2 linked regions of the Sandaracinus amylolyticus genome follow. The protein of the gene in region 1 binds, or shares a complex with, the protein of each later gene. Links are inferred from orthologs where the notes say so. Each region holds a gene or a part of one and is shown on either strand. Other genes may lie near its edges.

What was found.
Region 2: the proteins of carB (region 1) and carA are in contact, whole or in part, in a solved structure (PDB 1KEE), measured with the Escherichia coli proteins. The link is inferred for Sandaracinus amylolyticus from one-to-one orthologs.

Annotation. Positions count from the first base shown.
Region 1 is NZ_CP011125.1:4,838,150-4,842,371, forward strand. What follows is about bases 11-3,923. They hold carB (carbamoyl-phosphate synthase large subunit), read right to left. Parts: upstream 3,568-3,923; coding sequence 211-3,567; downstream 11-210. Other genes in these bases: DB32_RS20560 (alpha/beta hydrolase), read right to left, coding at 11-214; tsaE (tRNA (adenosine(37)-N6)-threonylcarbamoyltransferase complex ATPase subunit type 1 TsaE), read right to left, coding at 3,662-3,923. Outside these bases: more of DB32_RS20560, read right to left, coding at 1-10; more of tsaE, read right to left, coding at 3,924-4,135; DB32_RS20575 (tetratricopeptide repeat protein), read right to left, coding at 4,211-4,222. UniProt on the Escherichia coli protein: Large subunit of the glutamine-dependent carbamoyl phosphate synthetase (CPSase).
Region 2 is NZ_CP011125.1:3,972,806-3,976,114, forward strand. Bases 12-3,011 are described here. They hold carA (glutamine-hydrolyzing carbamoyl-phosphate synthase small subunit), read right to left. Parts: upstream 2,073-3,011; coding sequence 951-2,072; downstream 12-950. Other genes in these bases: DB32_RS16930 (hypothetical protein), read left to right, coding at 12-154; DB32_RS16935 (hypothetical protein), read left to right, coding at 182-856; DB32_RS16945 (dihydroorotase), read right to left, coding at 2,069-3,011. Outside these bases: more of DB32_RS16930, read left to right, coding at 1-11; more of DB32_RS16945, read right to left, coding at 3,012-3,309. UniProt on the Escherichia coli protein: Small subunit of the glutamine-dependent carbamoyl phosphate synthetase (CPSase).

The sequences.
Region 1 (4,222 bases):
GATCGCGCGGGATCTCGCGCCCTGCGCCGAGCCTCGGGAACATCACGAGCACGCGCTCGGAGCCCCATGGCGCGCTCACGCGCAGGTGGCGGTGGTGGACCGCCTCCGAGCGCGACTGCGCCTGCGAGCTCGCGCCGGGCGGCATCCCTGCGATGGCGAGCAGCGCGACGATGACGATCGCCGCGCACGCGGTGCGCGTGCGCGCGGCGATCATGACACCTTGAACGACGGCCGCTTCGTGGCGGCGTGGTACTCCTGCAGCGAGCGCACCGAGAGCGGCGCCTCGCGGCGTGCTTCGATCGCCCCCACCGCCGCGGCCGCGGCCGCGATCGTCGTGAAGTACGGCACGCCCGAGACGAGCGTCTGGCGGCGCAGCGTGTAGCTGTCGCGGATCGCCTGCGCGCCCGCGGTCGTGTTCACGACCATCGCGACGTCGCCGTTGCGGAGGCGATCGACGATGTGCGGGCGTCCCTCGCGCACCTTGTTCACGCGCTCGCACGCGACGCCCGCGCGCTCGATCGCGTCGGCGGTGCCGCCGGTCGCGATCACGACGAACCCGAGATCGACGAGGCGCGACGCGATCTCGCAGGCCGCGGGCTTGTCCTCGTCGCGCACGCTCACGAAGACGCGGCCGCGATCGGGCAGGTTCCCGCTCGACGCGAGCTGCGCCTTGAGGAACGCCATCGGGAAGCTGTCCGCGAGGCCCATGACCTCGCCGGTCGAGCGCATCTCCGGGCCGAGGATCGTGTCGACACCGGGGAACTTCGCGAACGGGAAGACCGACTCCTTCACCGCGACGTGCGTGGGCACGATCTCGCGCGTGAAGCCGAGCTCCGCGAGCGTCTTGCCCGCCATCACCATCGCGCCGATCTTCGCGAGCGGCACCGCGATCGTCTTGCTCACGAAGGGCACCGTGCGCGACGCGCGCGGGTTGACCTCGATGACGTAGACGGCGCTGCCGCGCACCGCGAACTGCACGTTCATCAGGCCGATCACGCCGAGCTCGAGCGCGAGCGCGCGCGTGCTCGACCGGATCGCGGCGAGCACCTCGGGCGGCAGCGCGTGCGCGGGGAGCACCTGCGACGAGTCGCCGCTGTGCACGCCCGCCTCTTCGATGTGCTGCAGCAGTCCGCCGATCACGACGTGCTTGCCGTCGGCGACGCAGTCGACATCGACCTCGATCGCGTCCTTGAGGAACTCGTCGACGAGGATCGTCTGCTTCTCCGCGTCCTCGACCGCTGCGAGCGCGACCGCGAAGTACTGCGCGAGATCGGTGCGCGAGTGCACGACCTCCATCGCGCGCCCGCCGAGCACGTAGCTCGGACGCACGACGACGGGGAAGCCGATCCGCTCGGCGATCGTGAACGCCTCCTGGATGCCGCGCGCGATGCCGCCCTGCGGGCGACGCAGGCCGAGCTTCGTGAGCAGCTCGTCGAAGCGCTCGCGATCCTCGGCGCGATCGATCGCGTCCGCGCTGGTGCCGATGATCGGCACGCCCGCCTTCGCGAGCGCGAGCGCGAGCTTCAGCGGCGTCTGTCCGCCGTACTGCACGATCACGCCCCAGGGCTTCTCCTCGTCGACGATCGCGAGCACGTCCTCGAGCGTCAGCGGCTCGAAGTACAGGCGATCCGACGTGTCGAAGTCGGTCGAGACCGTCTCCGGGTTGCAGTTGACCATGATGGTCTCGAACCCGAGCTCGCGGAGCGCGAACGCCGCGTGCACGCAGCAGTAGTCGAACTCGATGCCCTGGCCGATCCGGTTCGGGCCGCCGCCGAGGATCATCACCTTCTTGCGGTCCGTCGGCGCCGACTCGGTCTCGCGCCCCCACGTCGAGTAGAGGTACGGCGTCTTCGCGACGAACTCCGCGGCGCAGGTGTCGACGCGCGCGTAGATGGGACGCACGCCGTGCTGCGTGCGCGTCTCGCGCACGATGTTGCGATCGATGCCGCGCAGCTGCGCGATGCGCGCGTCGCTGAACCCGAGCGACTTCGCGCGCGCGAGCTCCTCGGTGTCGAGCGGCTTGCCCGCGTTCGCGGCGAGCGACTTCTCTTCCTCGATGATCTCGCGCATCTGCACGAGGAACCAGGGGTCGATCTTCGTCGCCTGGTGCAGCTCCTCGACGGTCGCGCCGAGGCGCAGCGCGTCCGCGAGGTACCACGCGCGATCGGCCAGCGGCGTCTCGATGATCTCGAGCAACGCCTCCTTGAGCTCCTCGCTCGTCGCGGCGGGGATCGTCGCGGGATCGCGCGCCGGCGGCGGCACGTACGCGATGCCGACCGACGCCTGCTTCATGCGGCGCACGTCCTCGAGCACCGCGCGATAGTCGACCTTCTCGATCAGCGAGCTGAGCCCGTCACGACCGATCTCGAGCGAGCGCGCGGCCTTCTGGAACGCTTCCTTGAAGGTGCGCCCGATCGACATCGCCTCGCCGACCGACTTCATCTGCGTCGTGAGGCGCGGATCGGCGCCGCGGAACTTCTCGAACGCGAAGCGCGGCCACTTCACGACGACGTAGTCGATCGTCGGCTCGAACGCGGCGCTGGTCCCGGTGATCGCGTTCTTGAGCTCGTCGAGGCGATAACCGACCGCGAGCTTCGCGGCGATGCGCGCGATCGGATAGCCCGTCGCCTTCGACGCGAGCGCGCTCGAGCGCGACACGCGCGGGTTCATCTCGATCACGATCACGCGGCCGTCGTCGGGGTTGACCGCGAACTGGATGTTCGAGCCGCCGGTCTCGACGCCGATCTCGGTGATGACCGCTCGCGCTGCGTCGCGCAGGCGCTGGTACTCCTTGTCGGTCAGCGTCATCGCGGGCGCGACGGTGATCGAGTCACCGGTGTGCACGCCCATCGGGTCGAAGTTCTCGATCGTGCAGATGACCGAGAAGTTGTCCGCGTTGTCGCGGATGACCTCGAGCTCGTACTCCTTCCAGCCGAGCACGCTCTCCTCGACGAGGCACTCGTGCGTCGGGCTCTGCTGGAAGGCCCACCGAATGGCCTGGTCGAACTCTTCCTTGTTGTAGGCGATGCCGCCGCCCGATCCGCCCATCGTGAAGCTCGGGCGAAGGATCACGGGGAACCCGATCTCCGCGACCGCCGCGTCCGCTTCCTCGATGGTGCGCGCGACGCGCGCCTTCGCGACGCCGAGGCCGATCTTCTCCATCGCGGCCTTGAAGAGCTCGCGATCCTCGGCCTTCTTGATGGCATCGACGTTCGCGCCGAGCAGCTCGACGCCGTGTCGCTCGAGCGCGCCGTTCTTGTGCAGCGCGAGCGCGAGGTTCAGCGCGGTCTGCCCTCCCAGCGTGGGCAGGATCGCGTCGGGCTTCTCGCGCGCGACGATCGCCTCGACGACCTCGGGGACGAGCGGCTCGACGTAGGTCCGATCCGCGAACTCGGGATCGGTCATGATCGTGGCAGGGTTCGAGTTGACGAGGACGACCTCGTACCCCTCTTCCTTGAGCGCCTTCGCGCCCTGGGTCCCGGAGTAGTCGAACTCGCAGGCCTGCCCGATCACGATCGGTCCGGAGCCAAGGAGCATGATCTTCCGGAGATCGTTACGACGCGGCATGTCGGGCGCGCGGATTACCAGCCGGAGGCGGTGCTGACAAGGCGAAGCGCACGTGCTCGCGATCGCGCGCGCCGAGGCGCGCGAGCATCCGGAATCACTGGGCTTCCGGAGCGCGCAGCGCGTCGATGATCGCGACGCCACGAGGGCCACGCGACGCGATCGTCACGTGCCGCCCGCGCGCGGCGTCGCGCCCCCCGATCGTGACGACGATCCCATCGGGCGCGAGATGCTCCGCGAAGCGCGCGCCCCACTCGACGATCGTGATCGATCGCGTGATCGCCTCGGGCAGACCGAGCGCGTCGAGCTCGCCGGGATCGTCGAGGCGATAGAGATCCGCGTGGGTGATCGCGACGCGCCCGCTCGTGATCTCGTGCACGAGCGTGAACGTCGGCGAGGTGATCGGCTCGCGCTCCGGCACGCGGAGCCCACGTGCGATCGCGCGCACGAGGAACGTCTTGCCCGCGCCGAGCGGCCCTTCGAGGAACACGACGTCGCCCTCGCGCAGCAGCGACGCGAGGCGCGCGCCGAAGCGGCGCATCGCACGGCGCGTGGGCAGCTCGATCTCCACGCGTGCTCGTATAGCGCGACGGAAGACGAACGGCGCGCCGCCTCACGAAGAGGCAGCGCGCCGCTCATCGAGGAATCAAGCGACCGA
Region 2 (3,309 bases), 870 kb from region 1 along the record:
CGCCGGCGTGCAGCCGACGATGGACGCGGGCACGACGGACTTCGAAGGCGGGGGAGGGTGCGGCTGCCGCGCGGGCGCGCGAAGCGCTGGGGCGGGCTGGTGGCTCGCGCTCGCGCCGCTCGTGTGGCTCGTGACGCGCCGAAGAGCGCGATGACGCGCGACGAAGCGCTACGCTCCGGCGATGGCTCTCGACCCGCTCTACCAACCGCGCGCGGTTGCGCCATGGGGCGACTACGGCGCGATCCTGGTGCACGGCATGACGACGCACGCGCCGCGCCGTGCTGACGGTCGCATCCCACTCGAGCGAACGGGTCCGTTCGTTCCGCCGATCACGTACCCCGGGAACATCCTCGTGAACGACGATGTCCGCGGTGCGCTCGAGCGTTCCGGGCTGAGTGGTCTGTCCTTCACGCCGGTGCACAAGACACGGATCGTGTGGTCGAGCTGGGAGACGTGGGATCGGACCGCCGAGGATCCCGAGGAGGACCCCGCGCACGGCGAGCCCGAGGACTACATCCTCGCCGTGCCGCACGACGAGGAGCTCGCGCGGTCGATGCGGGACCTGCATGCGATCGTGCCGACCGGTCGCGCGCGCATCGAGAAGCGCCCACCGCGTCCGATCGACCTCGCCGTCCCGGAGGTCATTGCCATCCCGGTACCAGGGTCAGCGTGGCCGATCCGGATCTGCCAACCCGAGCGGTGGACGCGCGATTGGCCGGTGCTCGTCGTGACCGAGCACGACGGGAGCGACTTCGCCCTCGCACCACCCTACGAGATCCCGATCCTGAGCGAGCGCGCCTGCGCAGCGCTCGCGAGCGAGTGGATCGAGTTCGAGCGCTTCGCCCGCGAGGGCTGATCACGACGCGGCCCGCAGGCGAGACACGTGCGCGTGCACGTGCTCGTCCCGCGTGCCTCGTCCACGTGCCGCCTGCGCGTGCTCGGCCGTGCTCTCAGCGCTTCGCGCTATCCATCCGCGACACGAACCGCTTGAACAGGTACCGCGCATCGTGCGGTCCCGCGCTCGCCTCGGGGTGGTACTGCACCGAGAACGCCCCGCTGTCGCGGTGCTCGAGGCCCATGCACGTGCCGTCGTTCAGGTGCACGTGGGTCACGTCGCACTTGCCCGCGAGCGACTCCGCGTCGACCGCGAACCCGTGGTTCTGCGTCGTGATCTCCACGCGGCCCGTCGCGAGATCCTTCACCGGGTGGTTCAGCCCGCGGTGGCCGAACTTCATCTTGTAGGTCTTCCCGCCCAGCGCGAGCGCGAGCATCTGGTGCCCGAGGCAGATCCCGAAGAGCGGCTTCTGCCCGACGAGCTCGCGCACCGTCTCGATCCCGTGCGCGACCGCCGCCGGGTCTCCGGGGCCGTTCGAGATGAACACGCCGTCGGGATCGTGCGCGAGGATGTCCTTCGCGCTCGTCGTCGCGGGCACGACCGTCACGCGGCACCCGTGGTCCACGAGGCAGCGCAGGATGTTCTTCTTCACGCCGAAGTCGACCGCGACCACGTGCCGCGTCGGCTCGCCCTCGGGCACGTGCCACACGCCTGCGCCCTCGGCCCAGACGTACGGCTCGCGCGTCGTCACCGCGCCCGTGAGGTCCTGACCCGCCATCGAGGGCGCGGCCTTCGCCTTCGCGACGAGCGCCTCGGGCGAGCTCGTCCCGATCACCGCCGCCTGCGCGCCGTGGTCGCGGATGTGCCGCGTGAGCGCGCGCGTGTCGACGCGGTCGATCGCGACCACGCCGTGGCGCCGGAGGTACGCGTCGAGCGTCTCCTGGCTGCGCCAGTTGCTCGCCATCGGCGAGAGCTCGTGCATCACGAACCCCGCGACCCACGGCTTGCCGGCCTCGTCGTCCTCGGTCGTCGCGCCGGTGTTCCCGATCTCCGGCGCCGTCATCACGACGATCTGTCCGCAGTACGAGGGATCCGTGAGGACCTCCTGGTACCCGGTCATGCCCGTCGTGAACACGACCTCACCGGTCGTCTCGCCGTCGGCGCCTGCCGCACATCCCTCGAAGACCGTCCCGTCCGCCAGCGCGATCCAGGCCTTCCGCGCGTTCCGCCGCGTCATCGCTCGAACACCACCTCTCCGGCCGCGATCGTCATCGCGCACGCACCCCGCAGCTCCTTGCCGAGCCACGGAGAATTCAGGGATTTCGATCGTAGCGTCTCGCGCCCGACCGTCCACCGCGTCTCGGGGTCGATCACCGTCACGTCCGCTCGCTCACCGACGCGCAGCGAGCCTCCGCGGATCCCCGACACTCGGGCAGGTCCGCTCGTGAGCGCCTCGACGAAGCGCGTCGCCGAGAGCGCACCGCGGTGCACCAGCCCGAGCAGCAGCGGGATCGTGGTCTCCAGCCCGATCATCCCCGGCGATGCGGCCGCGAGCTCGCAGTCCTTCTCGAGCGAGCTGTGCGGTGCGTGATCCGTCGCGACGCAGTCGATGGTCCCGTCGCGCAGCGCTTCGACCATCGCCTCGACGTCCTCGGCCTCGCGCAGCGGCGGGTTCACCTTGCACGCCGTGCGGTACCCGAGGAGCTCGTGATCCGTGAGCAGGAGGTGATGCGGCGTCACCTCGCACGACACGCGCTGCCCGCGCGCCTTCGCCTCGCGGATCAGCGCGACCGCGCCCTTCGTCGAGACGTGCGCCACGTGGTAGCGCGCCTTGGCTCGCTGGTTCAGCACGAGGTCGCGCGCGACGATGACGTCCTCCGCCTCGCGCGGCCATCCGCGGAGCCCGAGCTTCGTCGAAATGGCACCTTCGTGCATCTGCGCGCCCGCCGTGAGGTGGTGGTCCTCGCAGTGCTGCGAGACGAGCAGGTCGAAGGTCGCGGCGTACTCGAGCGCGCGGCGCATGACGGCCGCGTTCATCACGCAGAGGCCGTCGTCGCTCACGCCCACCGCGCCGGCGTCCTTCATGTCCGCCATCTCGGTGAGCTGCTCGCCCTTGCTGCCCAGCGTGATCGCGCCGAACGGGAAGAGGCGCGGGCCGCCTGCTTCCTTCGCGCGGGCGACCATCTGCTCGGTGATCGCGCGGTTGTCGTTCACCGGCTTGGTGTTCGGCATCGCGCACACCGCAGTGAAGCCACCCGCGGCCGCGGCGCGCAGGCCCGACGCGATGTCTTCCTTGTACTCCTGGCCGGGCTCGCGGAAGTGCACGTGCAGATCGATGAACCCGGGGACGACCCAGCGTCCCCGCGCGTCGATCCGACGCACTGCAGCGCCCTCGATCCCTCGGGCGGCATCGCGGCCGACCCGAGTGACCTTGCCACCCTCGAGCACCACGTCGGCTTCGCCGTCGTGACCCG